DNA from 3 places in the Paenibacillus sp. Y280 genome. Region 2 is predicted to be linked to each of the others. Evidence: riboswitches for the same ligand, from Rfam matches in the RefSeq annotation. Region 2 holds a riboswitch; each other region holds the start of a gene.
What was found. Region 2 has a riboswitch for cyclic di-AMP ahead of AC1TPC_RS12640 (NAD-binding protein). Riboswitches for the same ligand answer to the same signal wherever they lie in the genome.
Positions count from the first base shown of each region.

Region 1: linked by a shared signal. The riboswitch ahead of AC1TPC_RS00350 (TrkH family potassium uptake protein) and the one ahead of AC1TPC_RS12640 (NAD-binding protein) in region 2 are both predicted to bind cyclic di-AMP.
Region 3: linked by a shared signal. The riboswitch ahead of AC1TPC_RS24240 (C40 family peptidase) and the one ahead of AC1TPC_RS12640 (NAD-binding protein) in region 2 are both predicted to bind cyclic di-AMP.

Region 1 is NZ_JBXCIW010000001.1:76,221-81,912, reverse strand. It holds gene uvrC (excinuclease ABC subunit UvrC) at 1-241, shown strand, start outside; gene AC1TPC_RS00355 (CPBP family intramembrane glutamic endopeptidase) at 210-1,835, opposite strand; cyclic di-AMP (ydaO/yuaA leader) riboswitch at 2,081-2,285, shown strand; gene AC1TPC_RS00350 (TrkH family potassium uptake protein) at 2,376-3,716, shown strand; gene AC1TPC_RS00345 (potassium channel family protein) at 3,729-4,397, shown strand; gene AC1TPC_RS00340 (LysR family transcriptional regulator) at 4,784-5,692, opposite strand.
Region 2 is NZ_JBXCIW010000008.1:31,843-37,534, reverse strand. It holds gene AC1TPC_RS12645 (hypothetical protein) at 1-197, shown strand, start outside; cyclic di-AMP (ydaO/yuaA leader) riboswitch at 635-833, shown strand; cyclic di-AMP (ydaO/yuaA leader) riboswitch at 926-1,097, shown strand; gene AC1TPC_RS12640 (NAD-binding protein) at 1,217-1,615, shown strand; gene kdpF (K(+)-transporting ATPase subunit F) at 1,741-1,818, shown strand; gene kdpA (potassium-transporting ATPase subunit KdpA) at 1,838-3,517, shown strand; gene kdpB (potassium-transporting ATPase subunit KdpB) at 3,536-5,569, shown strand; gene kdpC (potassium-transporting ATPase subunit KdpC) at 5,599-5,692, shown strand, end outside.
Region 3 is NZ_JBXCIW010000029.1:21,246-26,937, forward strand. It holds gene AC1TPC_RS24235 (FAD-binding domain-containing protein) at 96-1,439, opposite strand; gene AC1TPC_RS24240 (C40 family peptidase) at 1,574-2,050, opposite strand; cyclic di-AMP (ydaO/yuaA leader) riboswitch at 2,054-2,206, opposite strand; gene AC1TPC_RS24245 (hypothetical protein) at 2,605-3,189, opposite strand; gene AC1TPC_RS24250 (hypothetical protein) at 3,323-4,138, opposite strand; gene AC1TPC_RS24255 (M1 family metallopeptidase) at 4,166-5,692, opposite strand, start outside.

The DNA.
Region 1 (5,692 bases), on a different contig from region 2:
TCAAGACGAGGTGCATCGATACGCGATTACGTTCCACCGCGAGCAGCGCGGCAAGTCTATGGTTGAATCGAGGCTCGATTCGATTCCGGGAATCGGCGAGAAGCGCCGCAAGCTTCTGCTGAAACATTTTGGCTCGATCAAAAAAATAAAAGAGGCCTCAGTCGAAGACTTTCGGCCTCTATCTATTGGTGATAAATTAGCTTCGCAAATTATAGCTGCTCTAGGGGAGGAGTCGTCGTAACTGACGGCTTCTTCTCTTTTTTATGGCTAAAGTATTTGATCACAAAGGCGATCAGCACCGGCAGCACCGAGAAGAAGATAGCCGAGACAATATTTGGCGCCGTTCCAATCGTAAGCAGCGATAAGCCGACCGCTACGCTGTTGAAGATCGCGTGGGTGAACATGGATGTAATCAAGCCGTATCTGACGAAAATAAAGCTGAAAACGAGCCCAATAATCATCAGCTCGATCAATCTTGTCGAGGATGGATAGAACGGATACATCACATGTCCAAGCGCCCAGAAGAAGGTTGGAAGCAGCGCAGCGGCAAACGTGTTTTTGAACCATCTGCGGAATAATCCAATGCCGAAGAAACGGAAGACAGCTTCCTCTGAAATGGCAGCCGCCCAAGCAAGCACCGGCATGAGCCATAATATGCCCATATTATAAGGAGACTGGGTGGCATCCGATGTGTCCCATGTGCCGATTGTCAGCCTTAAGGCGATAAAGATGACGGATTGCAGCGCGAATAGGATAATCGCGAATAAATAGGCGAGGCCTACGCTGCGCCATACATGGTCGCCGTAGCCTTTCTGTCCGAAGCGCGGCCATAAGTCGCGGCCCTGCGCCTTCCATAGGCCATCGCCAGCGATCAATGAAATATAAATGGCTCCGGCCATTGGGATGGTCAGAAGCACAGTCACGACTGCTGTAACGGCCGTTGTCGCACCAGCTAGGTCATTTTCACCCATCGAGGCTCGAATGCCGTCCAGCACATTCAGATTCATGATGATATAGGTGATAAAGTAAACGATGGTCAATATAATACCAAATTTGAAAGAGGTAAACTTTCGGTATAGCACGGCATAAATAATAGCCAAGACGAACAAGACAAAGCTCATGAAGAAGTAACCGAAGCCAGTAAGGAAACCAGCAATCCTGTCTTGATTCTTCACATAATTGATGTAATCATCCGGGGCGATAAATGCAGGCTTATATTTGGTTATGACGGTTCGACCATCAACGATTCGCGCATCAACATGAATCGTTAACTTCGCATCCTGTATGGCGTAGTCGGCTTTAGGCATGCCCTCCCAATCACCGTTTTCCAATATTCGATTACTTTGAAATTCAACCCCGCTGAAGCTTTGATTCGTCAGGAAAGCTTTCGCTTCCTTCGTTTTATCTGCATCAGAGAGTTCTTCACCGTCGATTTGCAAATTCCATGCTACAATTTTTTCGCTTTGCATATGTAAGTAAACGAAGCCGCCGCCGCCGCTAAATTTCAAATCAACCTGAAACGTATCGGTCGGGAAGCTGGGGTCATATTTGTCAGCATACGTTTTGGACAGCTTATTTTTGGAAAGATAGCCGTTCATTATTTTATCGGTTTGATGAACAGCTTTAGCCGATTTGACCTTTAGACCCGTCTGTTTCTCTGCGAAAGCGGTGGCGCGGCTCTCAGCGGTCGATTTCTCAATAACTTTTGTGTTTAGTTCGCCGGATGCAATGGAGGCAAACATGGGAACGATGTCAACGGCTGCATAAATAATAAAGCATGCAATCGCCGCCCATAGAAAACGTCTCCATTCATTAGGCTTGATAGAATCAATCATGGATTCACCTCAACTGTCTTTAAAATGAGTAGCATATGTCCATACATTAACACATTAATCCCTGATTTATCCAATGAAAATAAAGGTTTGCACACAAGAAACTGCGAAATAACGATGTCCAGCAAGCTTGAAGCTTGCTTCTTAATCCCAATGCCCGTATTTGGACTAATATCGTCCCTTTTGTCAAAAATATCACCTTTATATATGGACTGCTTTAGGATTATAATCGTTAACGTCATACAAATTGAATAGCACAGCCGAATTTCCTTAGGAAAACGGGGGAACCATAAAGCTGTCAAAATAGATGAACTAGCTGTTTGCATAGGCGGTTCTCATTTGGCGGCATGGGGTGAATTTTAGCGGTGGAGCTTGGGCTCTTGCCGCCGAATAGGGCTGCCTGTCCAGGCCCGAATCCGTCAGCTAACCTCGTAGGCGTCTTGGAACAGGACTCATCGCACAGAGCACTTGAGTTTCCAGTGCTTTTTTTTATGCTCAAAAACAAGTAATTATGATAAGACATACACAGAAGAAGGACAACGGATGAAGAGGGATTGGAATGTTCTCAAGTGGTCGCCTCCGCGCATATTGGTTTGCGGCTTCGCGCTTATTATATTGCTGGGTGCCGTATTATTATCCATGCCATTCGCATCGGCAAGCGGTGAGCGGCTGCCTTTCATCGATGCGCTGTTTACCGCGACCTCGGCGACATGCGTTACGGGGCTTGTCGTCGTGGATACGGGTACATATTTCTCCGTTCCTGGCCAGGTCGTATTGATGTGCTTATTCCAGCTAGGCGGACTGGGTTTTATGACGATGGCAACGCTGGTTGCGCTTGTACTGCGCAAGAAGATTTCACTTCGAGAGCGTCTTTTGCTGCAAGAGGCTATGAATCAGTCGAGCATGGAAGGTATCGTTCGGCTCATTAGGAGGGTCATCGTTTATTCACTGGCGATCGAATTCGTCGGATTCATCTTGTTTACCTTAAGGTTTGCATTCGATATGCCGCTTGGCAAAGCGTTGTTTTTCGGAGCGTTTCATGCCGTTTCCTTATTCAACAATGCGGGATTTGATATTTTTGGCGACTACAGAAGCTTAACGCTGTACGTATCTGATCCCATCGTCAATATCGCGGCAATGATGCTCATCATAACCGGCGGTTTAGGCTTTGTCGTCATGTCGGATTTGATGGAGTATCGCAAAAACCGCAGGCTGTCGCTGCACAGCAAGGTTGTCCTGTCCATGACGGGGACATTAATAGCAGTAGGAACAATCGTCATTTTTGTTTTCGAGTTTTCCAATACGAAGACGCTTGGCTCGTTGGACTGGGGCGGTAAGATTTTATCCTCCTTCTTCCAGTCGGTGACGCCGCGGACGGCGGGAGCCAATACGCTTGATTATACAGCTTTGCGACAAGCAACTATGTTTTTCACCATCATTCTGATGTTTATCGGGGCATCGCCGGGCTCGACAGGCGGCGGTATCAAGACCACGACCTTTACTACACTGATCGGAGCTGTTATTGCGATGATTCGCGGACGCGAGGATATTGTGATGTTCCGGCATCGGCTTGGCAAGGACAGGATTTTTAAGGCGCTAACGATTACATTAATCTCATTAGGTTTAGTTATTATTGTAACGATGATCTTGTCGATGACGGAGGATCATGCGTTCATTAAATTATTGTTTGAAGCCACCTCTGCGTTCGGTACGGTGGGGTTGTCGATTGGCGTTACTCCGGAGCTCAGCACAGTAGGAAAAATAGTCATTGCATTAACGATGTTTGCCGGACGGCTTGGACCTTTGACGCTAGCTTATGCGCTGGGGCCACGCACAGAAAAAGAATTGTACCGGTATCCTGAAGGCAAAATTACGATTGGATAGGGGAAGCTGCAAGTGGGGACGAAGAAAAAGCAATTTGTCATAATAGGGTTAGGTAGATTTGGATCAAGCTTAGGCCGCGAGCTAATCGAGCTCGGCAATGAGGTGCTTGGCATTGATAAGGACGAGGAGGCCGTTCAGGAAATGAGCGGTGTCCTCACTTATGCCGTAACTGCCGATTGTACGGATGAAGAAACGCTTCGTTCGCTCGGTGTACGCAACTTTGACTGCGGCGTCGTTGCAATTGGCGATGACATTCAAGCGAGTATTTTAACGACCATCTTGCTTAAGGATCTAGGTGTCAAGCAGGTTGTTGCGAAAGCAATGACGGAATTGCATGGCCGCGTGCTTGAGAAAATCGGCGTCGACCGCGTCGTTTATCCGGAGCGGGACATGGGCATTCGTGTTGCGCATCAGCTCGTTTCACCCAACCTGCTCGATTATATTGAGCTCTCCAAGGAATATACGATTGCCGAGCTTGCTGTACCTCATTGCTTGAACGGCAAGTCGCTGCATGACCTGAACCCGCGAGCAAGGTTCGGCTGCAGCATCGTTGCGATCAACAAGCCATCCGGCATCATTATTGCGCCAACGGCAACAGATGTGCTTGCTGAGCGCGATGTGATGGTTGTTATCGGAACAAACGCGCAAATCGAAGATTTTGAGGCAACTGTTATTCGTTAAGTTGTTATTAGGAATGGAATTGACATGCAGGTGGAAACCGCTGCGACGCCAATCATACATCACTTGCTAATATTGCTCATACTTATCGTTATAGCTGGGATGCTGGCGGGCCGTGCTTCTATAGTTTGCCTGACCGCAAGGCGGGATGGAACAAAAATGAGCTCGTATTTATGATGTGGGTAAGAGAAACGGGGGTTATTCCTGCTGTTTAATCGGGAATGATCACAAGCGCAGGCATCCAGCATGCGGAATAGATTGCTTCTATTAATTAATGACCATTCTCATTACGGTTCTGCTCCAAGCCAGCACCACCGCTTTTGTCGCAAAACGGCTGGGGATGGATTCGGAAGCGTAATATTGGAAATGCTGAAGGACAGTGGCCTCTTTTAGAGGCTGCTGTCCTTTTTGGTTGGAAAACGCGCCGCCAGCTCGTTAATCCATAGTCGGACGGAGGGGCTCAGCGCTGCTGAGTCTGCATGAATAAGCGAGGTGGTGCGCTTCGTATCCTCAAGCTCGCGAATAGGGATAATGACAAGCTCATTGTCTTCGAGCAGTTGTTTGCGCATGTACGATTGGGGCAGCAGCGTAGCCGCTCTGCAAGTATGGAGCAAACGCAATATCGCTTCAAAAGAATCAATCTCCATGCGCACATCCGGCTGAAGATGGTATTTGTCGAAGAGCTCGTCGGTAAGAATTCTGTACCAGGTTCCTTTGGAGAACAAGATCATCGGCATGCCGGTCAAATCTTGAATGCCTAACGGGCTTTTATCGAGAATGACTTGATTGCGCGGAAGCACAAGCGACAGATGATCCTCAAACAGAGGGATACATCTTAATGTCGAATCCTCGATGCTTGACGCTACGATCCCGATATCGGCTTTTTGATCGCGAACGAGCGACACGATTTCATGCGTCTTGCCCGTAATCGCTTTAATGTCGATTTCCGGGTGGGTTGACGTTAGCCTTTGAATTAAATCGGGAAGCGTCGTTTGCAGTGTCGTCAGACTTGCGCCAATCGTCAGCGTAGTATGTCCCGCTGAAGTAAACTCGGAGACGGTTTGCAAATATTTGCGGTGAAGCTGGCGCAATTCTAAGGCATATTCGTACGTCATTTGCCCGATCCGGGTAAGCTCAAGCCGTTTGCCGATCCGTCGAAATAAGGGAGAGCCTAATTCTTGCTCAAGCTTAGCGATCTTGCGAGAGATGGCAGGCTGCGACAGATTGAGCAAAGCGGAAGCTTTATTCATACTGGATTGCTCGACGATTACGGTAAAGACATGCATCTCTTCATTCAT
Region 2 (5,692 bases):
AAACAGTCTCATCCCATTCGGATTTACCGGTTGAACAAGATGAACGAGAATCCGTCAAGCTCAAGGCTGCGGCTGCAAATAAATATAAAACTCGCACGTCCTTTATCATCGAAACGGGCTTGGATAGCACGGGAGTTCCCACAGCTGCTCTACTAGATTCACTGGAATTGTTTCATGAATGGCTTCTGATTGCGTGATCGTTCGTAATCTCTCCTCCAGTTCGCTTGCGAGGTTAACTGCCATATTCAGGCATGCCGTCTATAGTAAACCCGAAAGCGATCATTGTAAAACAGTTGTATTTCGGGATATGGCATCCTTTAGCCATTTTACAAGAAAAACTATCAATATCTTAATAAAAAAAGCTTAATTCGCTGGATAACTCGTTCATTCTCATCTATTCTACTCTTTAGAAAAATCTGATTATTTCCGCTGAAAAGTGGCTTGTGAGTGCATATCATTATTTTCGAAAATAGGAGTAAAACGTAGAAATAGTGAGATATATCGAGATCGAATTCTATGTAAGCGCTGCGAAACGTTCTGGGGGTCTGAAATTAGCTAAATTCGCCAGCGGGCTCTCTTTACAGTGGCGATAGCGAGGAGTAAGATTCGATACAGGATTTACTAATAAGTTTCGATTTGCTGATCGCTGAGTTTCCGTGAATGCGGAAAACGGGGGAACCAATAAATGAGCTTTGCGCATGTTCGATGTGAGAGTCGAACGGCCGTAGAGCAGGGGTGAATCTTTGACTGGTGCCATGGATACTGGTCAAAGTAGGGCGACTCTCACCGCCCGAATCCGACAGCTAACCTCGTAAGCGTGGATTAGAGAGGAATGATGAAGCTTGTGATCGATTAATGTCGACCACAGAGTGTCATAAGCCTCTGTGGTTTTTTGCTGCCCAAAAACAGAGCAGCTGCTTGAAATGGTTTTAATTTGCTGAATCCTGCAGCAGCAGGAACGGGGGAACCAACGAAGAAAAGGCGTGTATGTACGCTCTTTGCTTCATGGGGTGAATCGCTTGGCAGCAGCCAGGCGTAGGGCAACTCTCAAGGCCCGAATCCGACAGCTAACCTCGTAAGTGTACTCGAGAGAGGCAACAGCCATCGCGCTTCCCGCGGCTTATTTTAGCTGCGGGCATAAGAAGCCGCGGGATTGGTTCCTCTTATCCCAAGGCTTCTTTTTGTTACCTTTTTTACCAAATGGAGGATAAGCAAGTTGTTGGAAGAGCATATTATCGTAGCTGGATTCAACGAATCCGGCAAATCATTTATTCGAACTTTAATGTTTCATCAAATGAAATTTATCGTCCTGACGAATAGCAAGCAGGAGGAGAAGCAGCTCCGCAAGCAAGGGATCATGGGCGTGCATTATATCAATACAAATGATCGCCAAAGCTGGCAGCCGCCGCATTATCCGATTCAAGATGTTTTCATATTCGAGAGCAGCTTTGCACTAAGCTGCCGCTTTGTCCATTGCTGCCGGACTTGGACGACCAAGCCGATCTACGTGATCACGCAGCAGTGGAATCCGCGGGCCGTTTACAAGGGGCTCGGTGCGGACCATATCGTATACTCGCAAACCGGTGAAGTCGGTTTTCTTTTAAGTCACAAATAATGCAGGAGGGAATTCAATATGCAGGATGTTTATATGATCATCGCTTTGCTAACCTGCTTTGGTTTATTTTACGGATTTTTGACTTGGTGCGGCAGCGTAATCGACCAAACGGGAGGCGGAAGCGAATGATTATCGTGATGGTTATGGCTTTATTTGTTTTCGTTTATCTCATCTATGCCTTAATTCATCCGGAAAAGTTTTAATGGAGGAGGATCATCTACGATGGATATTTTTCAATTGCTGATCGTCATTGCGATTCTGTTATTGCTAGTTAAGCCATTAGGAACCTACGTCTATCACGTATTCTCGAATGAGCATAATCGCTTAGACAAGGTGTTCGGAGGCTCTGAGCGGCTTATCTATAAAATCATAGGTTTAAAGCGGCGAGAGGGCATGAGCTGGAAAATGTACGCAATTAGCTTTATCGCAACCAATATCATATTGGTAGCTTTCAGCTATTTGATTCTGCGTTTGCAAAACGCGCTTCCATTTAATCCGAACGGGATGGGGAGCATGGAGCCGACGCTTACGTTTAATACGGTCATCAGCTTTATAACGAATACGAACCTGCAGCATTACAGCGGGGAAAGCGCCTTATCCTATTTCTCGCAAATGGCGGTCATCATGATGATGATGTTTACGTCAGCGGCTACGGGCTTCTCGGTTGCGATCGCATTCGTCCGCGGCATTACGAGCAAAGGGCAAACGATAGGCAACTTTTTCGAGGACTTCGTCAAAGCGCATACGCGAATTTTTCTTCCGGTTGCTTTTGTCATCACGCTTGTGCTCGTTGCCCTTCAAGTGCCGCAGACGCTTGATCCGACATTGACGGTCAAAACGCTAGAGGGCGCGATGCAGCAAATTGCGATTGGTCCTGTCGCTTCGCTGGAGTCGATTAAGCATTTGGGAACGAACGGCGGCGGATTTTTTGGCGCCAACTCGGCGCATCCCTTTGAGAATCCGAATCCGCTGACGAACGTCATCCAGATTTTATCGATGTGGGCGCTGCCCGCTGCACTGCCTTACACCTTCGGCCTATTCGCCAAAAACAAAAAGCAAGGCTGGGTTGTGTTCACAGCGATGATGTGTCTGTTCCTCGTGTTCCTGAGCGTAGCCTACACGTCGGAGAAAACAGGCAATCCAGCGATAAGCGCGCTTGGAATCGATGCTTCGCAAGGCAGCATGGAAGGCAAGGAAGTACGGTTCGGCATCGCGCAATCCGCATTGTTCACAACGGTGACAGCGGCAGCGACGACCGGTACCGTTAACAATATGCATGATACGCTTACGCCGCTCGGCGGCTTGGTGCCGCTTGGCGAGATGATGCTGAATGTCGTTTTTGGCGGCAAGGGTGTCGGACTTATCAACATGCTTATGTATGCGATACTCGCCGTGTTCATATGCGGGCTGATGGTCGGACGAACGCCGGAATTTCTGGGTCGAAAAATAGAGCCGCGAGAAATGAAGCTTATTGCGGTCGCTATTCTTACCCATCCTTTCATTATACTAGTGCCAACAGCAATCGCCTTTATGACGGATCTAGGCAAAGGAGCCATCACAAATCCGGGCTTCCATGGCATAAGTCAAGTGCTGTATGAATTTACATCCTCGGCAGCGAACAATGGCTCCGGGTTTGAGGGACTAGGCGACAACACGCCATTTTGGAATATTAGCACAGGGCTTGTCATGCTGATGGGCCGCTATATTTCAATGATCGCGATGCTGGCAGTTGCGGGTTCGCTCGTACGCAAGCAGCCTGTGCCGGAGACGATTGGCACATTCCGCACGGATAATGGACTATTTACCGGATTATTAATCGGCACTGTGCTTTTAATCGGTGCGCTAACCTTTTTGCCGGTCATCGTGCTTGGGCCGGTCGCAGAATATTTGACACTCCGCTAACGGATGAGGTGAATGATAATGAATAGTAACCAGAAGAAGAAGCTGCTGCCCGCAGCTGCGGTTAAGCGCGCTGTGCTTGATAGCTTTATCAAATTAAATCCAGCTCTTATGATGAAAAACCCGGTTATGTTTGTCGTTGAGGCAGGTACATTTATCGTGCTGCTGATGGCGTTGTTCCCCGCTTACTTTGATTCGGAGGAGCGAATCGGCTTTAATGTAACGGTATTTTTCATTTTGCTGTTTACGCTGCTGTTCGCCAATTTTGCCGAGGCAATTGCGGAGGGCAGGGGCAAGGCTCAAGCGAATTCACTTAAGAAATCCAAGCAGGAAATGAGCGCGAACAAGCTGGTCGGCGACTCTGTAAAGGTCGTCTCCTCGACGGAGCTGCGCAAGGGAGACATCGTTATCGTCTCCCAAGGCGAAATGATTCCCGGCGACGGAGAGGTCATTGAAGGCTTGGCTTCGGTAGATGAATCGGCCATTACGGGAGAATCGGCTCCTGTTATTAAAGAAGCAGGCGGCGATTTCAGCTCTGTAACGGGTGGAACACGGGTAGTCAGCGACCGGATAAAGGTGCGGATGACGAGCGAGCCGGGCGAGTCATTTATCGACCGGATGATTGCGCTCGTTGAAGGGGCAAAACGTCAAAAAACGCCAAACGAAATCGCTCTGAATACGCTGCTGACGAGCTTGACGATCATCTTTTTAATCGTCGTCGTAACCTTGCAGCCTATCGCTAAATATTTGGATATTCAATTGGAAATACCTGTACTAATCGCGTTGCTTGTTTGTCTCATTCCGACGACAATTGGCGGCTTGTTATCCGCGATTGGGATCGCGGGCATGGACCGGGTTACCCAGTTCAATGTACTGGCGATGTCAGGTAAAGCCGTTGAGGCAGCAGGCGATATTAATACGATGATTTTGGATAAGACAGGTACGATTACATTCGGCAACCGGATGGCAAGCGAGCTTGTTCCCGTCACAGGCAGCAATATTCAGACGCTTTCGGAATGGGCAGCGATCAGCTCGCTAAAGGATGAAACGCCAGAGGGCAGATCCGTGCTCGAATGGATGAAGAAGCAGGGCATGAGCTATGACGCATCGCTTGCCGAAGGCGGCGAGTTTGTAGAGTTTAAAGCAGAAACGCGGATGAGCGGCATCGATTTGACGGATGGACGCCACGTTCGCAAAGGGTCTGTCGATGCTGTTCGCAAATGGGTAACGGCACAAGGGGGCAGTATTCCTTCCGATCTGGAGCATATTTCGAATACGATCGCAACATTAGGCGGAACGCCGCTCGCGGTAGCGGTTGACAGTCAAATATTTGGCGTTATTTATTTGAAGGACACCGTGAAGCCGGGGATGAAAGAGAGATTCGAGCAGCTTCGCGAGATGGGCATCAAAACAATTATGTGTACGGGCGACAATCCGCTAACGGCTGCTACCATTGCCCGAGAAGCGGGAGTGGATGATTTTATTGCCGAGAGCAAGCCGGAGGACAAAATTGCCGTTATCAAGCGCGAGCAAGCGGACGGCAAGATGGTTGCGATGACGGGCGACGGCACAAACGATGCGCCTGCGCTTGCGCAAGCGGACGTTGGCCTAGCGATGAACAGCGGAACGATTGCCGCGAAGGAAGCAGCCAATATGGTAGATCTGGATTCCGATCCCTCCAAAATCATCGAGGTTGTTGCCATCGGCAAGCAATTGCTAATGACGAGAGGCGCTCTAACAACGTTTAGTATCGCGAATGACGTTGCCAAATATTTTGCGATCATTCCAGCGATGTTTATGCTCGCGATTCCGGAGATGGGCGTGCTCAATATTATGAATTTGGGTTCTCCGCTCTCTGCGATCCTGTCAGCTCTTATTTTTAACGCCATCATTATCCCGCTGCTTATCCCTCTTGCTATTAGAGGTGTAGCCTACAAGCCGATGAGCGGTGCTAGACTGCTTAGCCGCAACGTATTCATTTATGGACTAGGCGGCGTCATCGTCCCGTTCATCGGAATTAAGCTTATCGACTTTGCTGTGCATTTGTGGATTTAATACGAAATAATGAAAGAAGGAATGCGAATATGAATGATCAAATAAAAAGCAGTTCGCGCTTTCAGTTATCAAACCTTTTGGTACCTTTACGAATAAGCGTATTGTTTATGATTCTTTGCGGTA
Region 3 (5,692 bases), on a different contig from region 2:
TGTTTCAAAGCGGCGGTGGAGGTTTATTTATTAATAATTCAATATAAGGCATGCTTGTCTAAAACGATAGTCCGCTAAGGACGATGCAGCTCCAGCTATTTGAGTATGGTCTTGTACACCTCGATGGCTCGCGCGCGCGACGCCTTTAGATCCACGATGGCGCCGCTTTGCGGCTTATGAATCTCTTTGTCCGAGAGATGTGCGAGATGGGGCAGCCAGCGCCGGATGTAGCTGCCGCTAGGATCATGGGTGCGCGACTGCGTCTCGGGATTCATGATGCGGAAGTAAGGCGCTGCATCATAGCCTAGCGATGAGCACCACAGCCAGCCGCCGCGATTAAGCGCATTGTCATAGTCGCTTAAGTGAAGGCGGAAATGCTGCTCCCCAAGCGTAAACGGACAAAGCAGGTTTTTCGTTAGAAACATGGCCGTTACCATTCGCAGCCGATTCGGAAGATCCCCCGTGCGGTTCAGCTGCGTCATAGCCGCGTCGATGATCGGAATGCCAGTGGCAGCGGCAGACCATGCCGCAAGATAAGCATCAGAGAGCGGTGACAAGTTCGCCAGCTGCTCGTAACGGAAGAAATCTTCATGGTACATGGCCTGGTACAAGTAGAAATCACGCCAAGCCAGTTGACGGATCCATGCTTCGGCACCGGGCAAGCCCTGCGTAAGCTCGTAGGACTGACGCGCCGATATAGCGCCGGTGTTCAAGAAGCGAGCGAGCCCGCTAGTATGCTCCTCCGTGTAGATGTCCCGACTATCCGCATAAGAGGCGAGTCGCTCGCGTGCAAAGCGATCCAGCTTAGCTGACGATTTCTGTGAGCCTTCTACTCTCGTGCCGCCAAGCGAGTGTGAAATGGCATCCGGCAGCGCGAATTGCAGAGCGACCTTGGTGTTGATTTCGCTTAAGGTCGCGAGATCCTGAATCGTCGTCTCGCCCGCCTTGCTGTAGTACTCTTGCATATAGCTGCTCCACATGCGGTAGAAAGGCGTAAACACCTTGTAAGGCTCGGATCGCCGAGCATACGCAGGGAAAGCTTCCAAATCGGCCAGCGGCGCATCGGCAATCGATATCCAGCGGCGATTCATGGCTCGGACGGTTAGCTGAAGCCGCTCGTCGCGCCGGCGGGAGTAAGGCGTGTAGTCGGCATGGGCGATAACCTCATCTATCGGATGCGCCTCTAAGAGCGCTTCGGTAATCGAAGCGGGATCGCCATGCAGGACATGCAGCTCTTTCCCCGCCTTGGAATAGCTGTGCAGCAGGGAGGCGGCTTGCGCCATAAAATTACGGCCGCTGTGACTGTTTAATCTGCCTCCGTCCGTGAGGACAGGATCTATGATTAGCAAATGAATGCCCTGCGAATCCTTATTTCTCAAATAATCGAATGCGCGCAAATCTTCGGTACGCAAATCCTTGCGATGAATAAACAAATACATTGAGACTGCTCCTTCCCCTTAGCGGCGCAATAACAGCAAAGCCGCATGTCATTTGTCGCTTGAGGACAAACAACTGCGGCTTTGCTGAGTGAGTCTACCCGTGCAACTCTCATACAGAGAGGGAATAGGTTACTCTATTGTCCGTCGGCGTATGCTTGGAAAGAATCTGCATCCATAACACGACGAGCAGTTATAAAACGATTTTCATAATAAGAGGAGTTAAGTTTGTCTGTCACAACGCCTCTGCTAGAAGAGGAATGTGCAAACTTGCCATCTCCTATGTAAATGCCTACGTGGGATACCGTGCTGTTGTTTCCGCCAACAGTGTCGAAGAAAACTAGGTCTCCCGGAATAAGGTCCTCTTTAGCAACCTTATCGCCTGATTTTGCTTGCGAGCCGGATGTGCGTGGAAGCTCGATGCCCATTTTTTCGAACACATAGCTCGTAAATCCGGAGCAATCAAAGCCTTTCGACGACGTTCCGCCGCTTTTGTACGGTGAACCGATAAGATCATTGATGAAGCCGTTTAGTTTTGAGTCTGCGAAAGCGCTCCCAGCCTGGAAAGCGAGTACGAGAACGAGACCCAGTAGTAATGCGGTAACCTTTTTCAATTGTGAAACTCCTTCCAATGCCGACGAGGTTAGCTGTGGGGTTCGGTTGAAGGCTCCCTATGACTCCTCAGGCGCTGACAAATGTCAAACGTCGGAATCAATTCACCCAGAGTGGTTCCCCCGTTTTCCAAATAGGAAATTAGGCAGTTTTTTATTGCTCCTGAGAATTATTCGATTATTTTCATTGATCTCCTGCCTTTCCTGACTATTTCTAATAATTCTCATGTAACCTTTTGACTATTTGCTTCGTTTAACCGTTTATTGTGTAAAATAAACACTCATCACTAGTTCTTTCTAACTAAATGCAATGACTCAATTTCATTAATTATGTGGATCCGGTGTAAAATATACCGATTTGTCCCCTTGGTATCCTGTCTTAAAGACTATTCAATCATGCGGATAATGGCGGTATGATAGCATTTTGCGGAGAAAGATTAAAAAACTCTCATGCGAAGAATGACGAGTTAAAAAATTCAGTTTGCGGCATGAAAAAGGAGCCGTCCCTCAAGATCTATCATCTTGAAAGACAACTCCATCTACATGTAGACAAGCTATTATTTCGCAGTAATGATTTTTTCAGAGATGAGCTGCGGGCCTTCGTTCTTTTGCTCCATCCAGAACCGGAGCTTGTATTTGCCTGAGAACTTAAATTCATAGGAGACAAGCTTGGAGCTGAACCAGAAGGTATCCTTTTCGACAAACTCCTTGAAATCAACATCAGATTGGCTGCGGCCGTCAATGGTCGTTTCTTTATCGTTAGGATCGACAATCGTGACCTTGAATTCAGAGATGGCAACGTTCAAATTATCGATTTGCGCCTGCACCAAAAACTTCTGAACCGTACCTTTATCAACTTGCCCAAACATCGTCCGCTTCTCATTCATCAGAAACATATGAACATTGGGCTTCTGAATGACAAGCTTCTTATCGCTCCCCTTCCACTGCGTAAAAGCCTGCAGGGAATCGCTTAAGGAACGAATATTGATATAAACCTTATCATCGACTAATAAACCATCTTCAATGGATTGTTTATTATTAAAAAGCAGCGTTACTTTTTGTAACATTTTGTCTGCTGCAACCAATGAACCGCCCGATAAGAGCAAAACCATGGATAATAAAATCAGTTTTTTGCGCATCATTTATGTGTATCCTCCATTGTTCATTTACTTTCATCTATATATACAGAAATTGCATGATTTAGTTGCGGTCTATTTTGAAAATAAAAAAAGCCTCGTATCCACAATAATTTGTGGAGCCGAAGGCTTCTTCAGGTTAGGATTGTTTCGTCTGTAGACAATCGTACTGCGCGGCTATGGTCCATACCTTCACTACTGTTTTTACGAGGTAATAGCCTTGATGAAGGATGAGCGCGAACAAGCCGGCCCAGAGCATCGATAAGCTGGTGACAACGAGCCCGGCAGCTGCTCCGATCCCCCACATGATGAGTGAAATGGCTGCGAAGGAGATAAAGTTTCGAAGAGCCTTCCATAAGGAACGGAATACGCCTTCGCCCGATGTGGCGCCGAATTGCATAGCTAGAAACAGCAGATGCAGCACCGTACCCCACAGCAGCCACAGGCCGGCCCCAGGCAGCACCGCTCCCAGCAGCTCTGGAATGGAGCCGCTCTCCAGTAGCGCATCGAGGCCGCGCGGGAGCAGCCACCAAGCGGGAGCCAGCGATAAGACGGTTTCCATCCAGTACAGAAGCACAACAGGCTTCCAGTTTTTGCGAATGCCCTCAAGGAAGCGGGTTCCTCCGTCTAATCTCGTTTGATTCAGCGAGTAGAACAGACCGGCGTTAAACAAGGGAGTTAGCAGCATTCTAATAACCATGAGGCCGCCGAGGGTCCACACATACGGAGTGATCAGATCGGTCTTGAATAGCTGGAACTGGGCTTCGGTCAAGAAGAGCTGGGCAGCGGTGTCGGACGGATAGGAGCTCGGATACCGCCGCAGCAGCGGCGAGACGACCGAATCAATGAAGCGATAGAGGAAAAACCCCCATAGCAGCTGATACAAAAATAATAAAATAACGAGATAAAAATGTTTAACCGCGAGTTGCCAGCCTTGCTTCACATGTATCTTCATCGTTTATCGCTCCTTGAACGCAATTACTTACCAGCTCAGCGACCCGAGCAGCCCTTCGAGCAGCTTGACTGCGCCAATGCTCCACCTCGTGCGCTTATCCTCCGGCAGCTCGGCCTGCATATAGTTGTTGATGAGCTTATTGTCGAGTACGTTGCTGTGGCCCGGATCGATCATTGCCCATTTGAGCGGCGCGGAATGCAGCTGCGTATATTGAACGTGAGATTCTTCGGCATTCCATAGCTTCGTTAATTTATTGCCGTCGGTGAACTGCAAAACGACCTTGATCTCGCCGTTGCTGCCGCCGTTCTTCTTGACGAGCACGACTGACTCGTACATATTGGCGCCATCTTGCGCAACCGGGCGAACGCGGATCGATTCGACCGAGAAATCGGCCATTTGGTCGTCGTACACATATTGGCTGAAATAATCATGCCATCTCGCCTTCGTCACCGTCTCTACGACACGCTGGAAGTCGGCAGTGGAAGGATGCTTAAACTTATATTTTTGGAAATAGGTCCGTAAAATCTTTTGCATCGTTCTGGAGCCAACTTGATTCTCGATGCCAACGAGCACGAGCTTCGCTCGCATGTATACGTTCTCGGCGTATTGCGTGTGGCTGCCGTATGCCCAGGATGGCTGCTTGAGCGGCGCAGGATTGGTCATGTAGCTGGCTTCCATAGGCAGATTCGCTTCCATTCCGTACGCGGTCTCCATGACCTTATCCTCGGCGTAGGACGTGAATCCCTCGTCCAGCCAAGCTTCCTCGAATTCATTGGAGGCGACCATGCCGTACCAATATTGATGGCCGATCTCATGCACGACCGTTCGCTCCAAATCGTAGCCGGGATTTTCCTTCTCGGCTGCGAATGCGGTAATGAGCGTTGGATACTCCATGCCGCCAGCACCGTTAGCCCCTTTGGGAGGCACGACGATCGACAGCGTGCTGTAAGGGTATTCGCCATACCATTTCGCATAGCTTGCGAGCGCGGATTTGGCTGCATGCATATAACGATCCTTCAGCTTGGCATGGCTCGGATCCAGATAGAGCTTAATCCGTACTCCAGGTATGCCCGTATCGGAGTAGGCGGTTTCCTCATAGACGAAGTCCGGTGACGCCGACCATGCAAAGTCATGAACGTCATCGGCATAAAATTGGTAAACCTTCATTTGATCCTTGATTTCAATAGCCTTCGTCTGGAAGCCGGTTGCCGCAACCGTGTAGGCCTCGGGTACTTTAATCCGAACGCTGTATATGCCAAAGTCGCTGTAAAATTCGGAGTTTCCATGATACTGATGGACGTTCCACCCTTCGGCAGTACGACCTCTTGTGCCGACTGTCTCGTAAACCGAGATTTTGGGAAACCATTGCCCCGCCATGACAAAATTACCGGAGTAGCCCATTCTTGCGAATACCTCGGGCAGCTTCACCTCGTACCCCATGCGCAGCGTAACGGACTTGCCTGGAGCAACTGGCTCTGGCAGCCGTACTTTGGCTAAGGTGAAGTCGTTCGTATTGCCGTCGTCGGGCTGCACGTATTGCAGACGAGGCAAAAG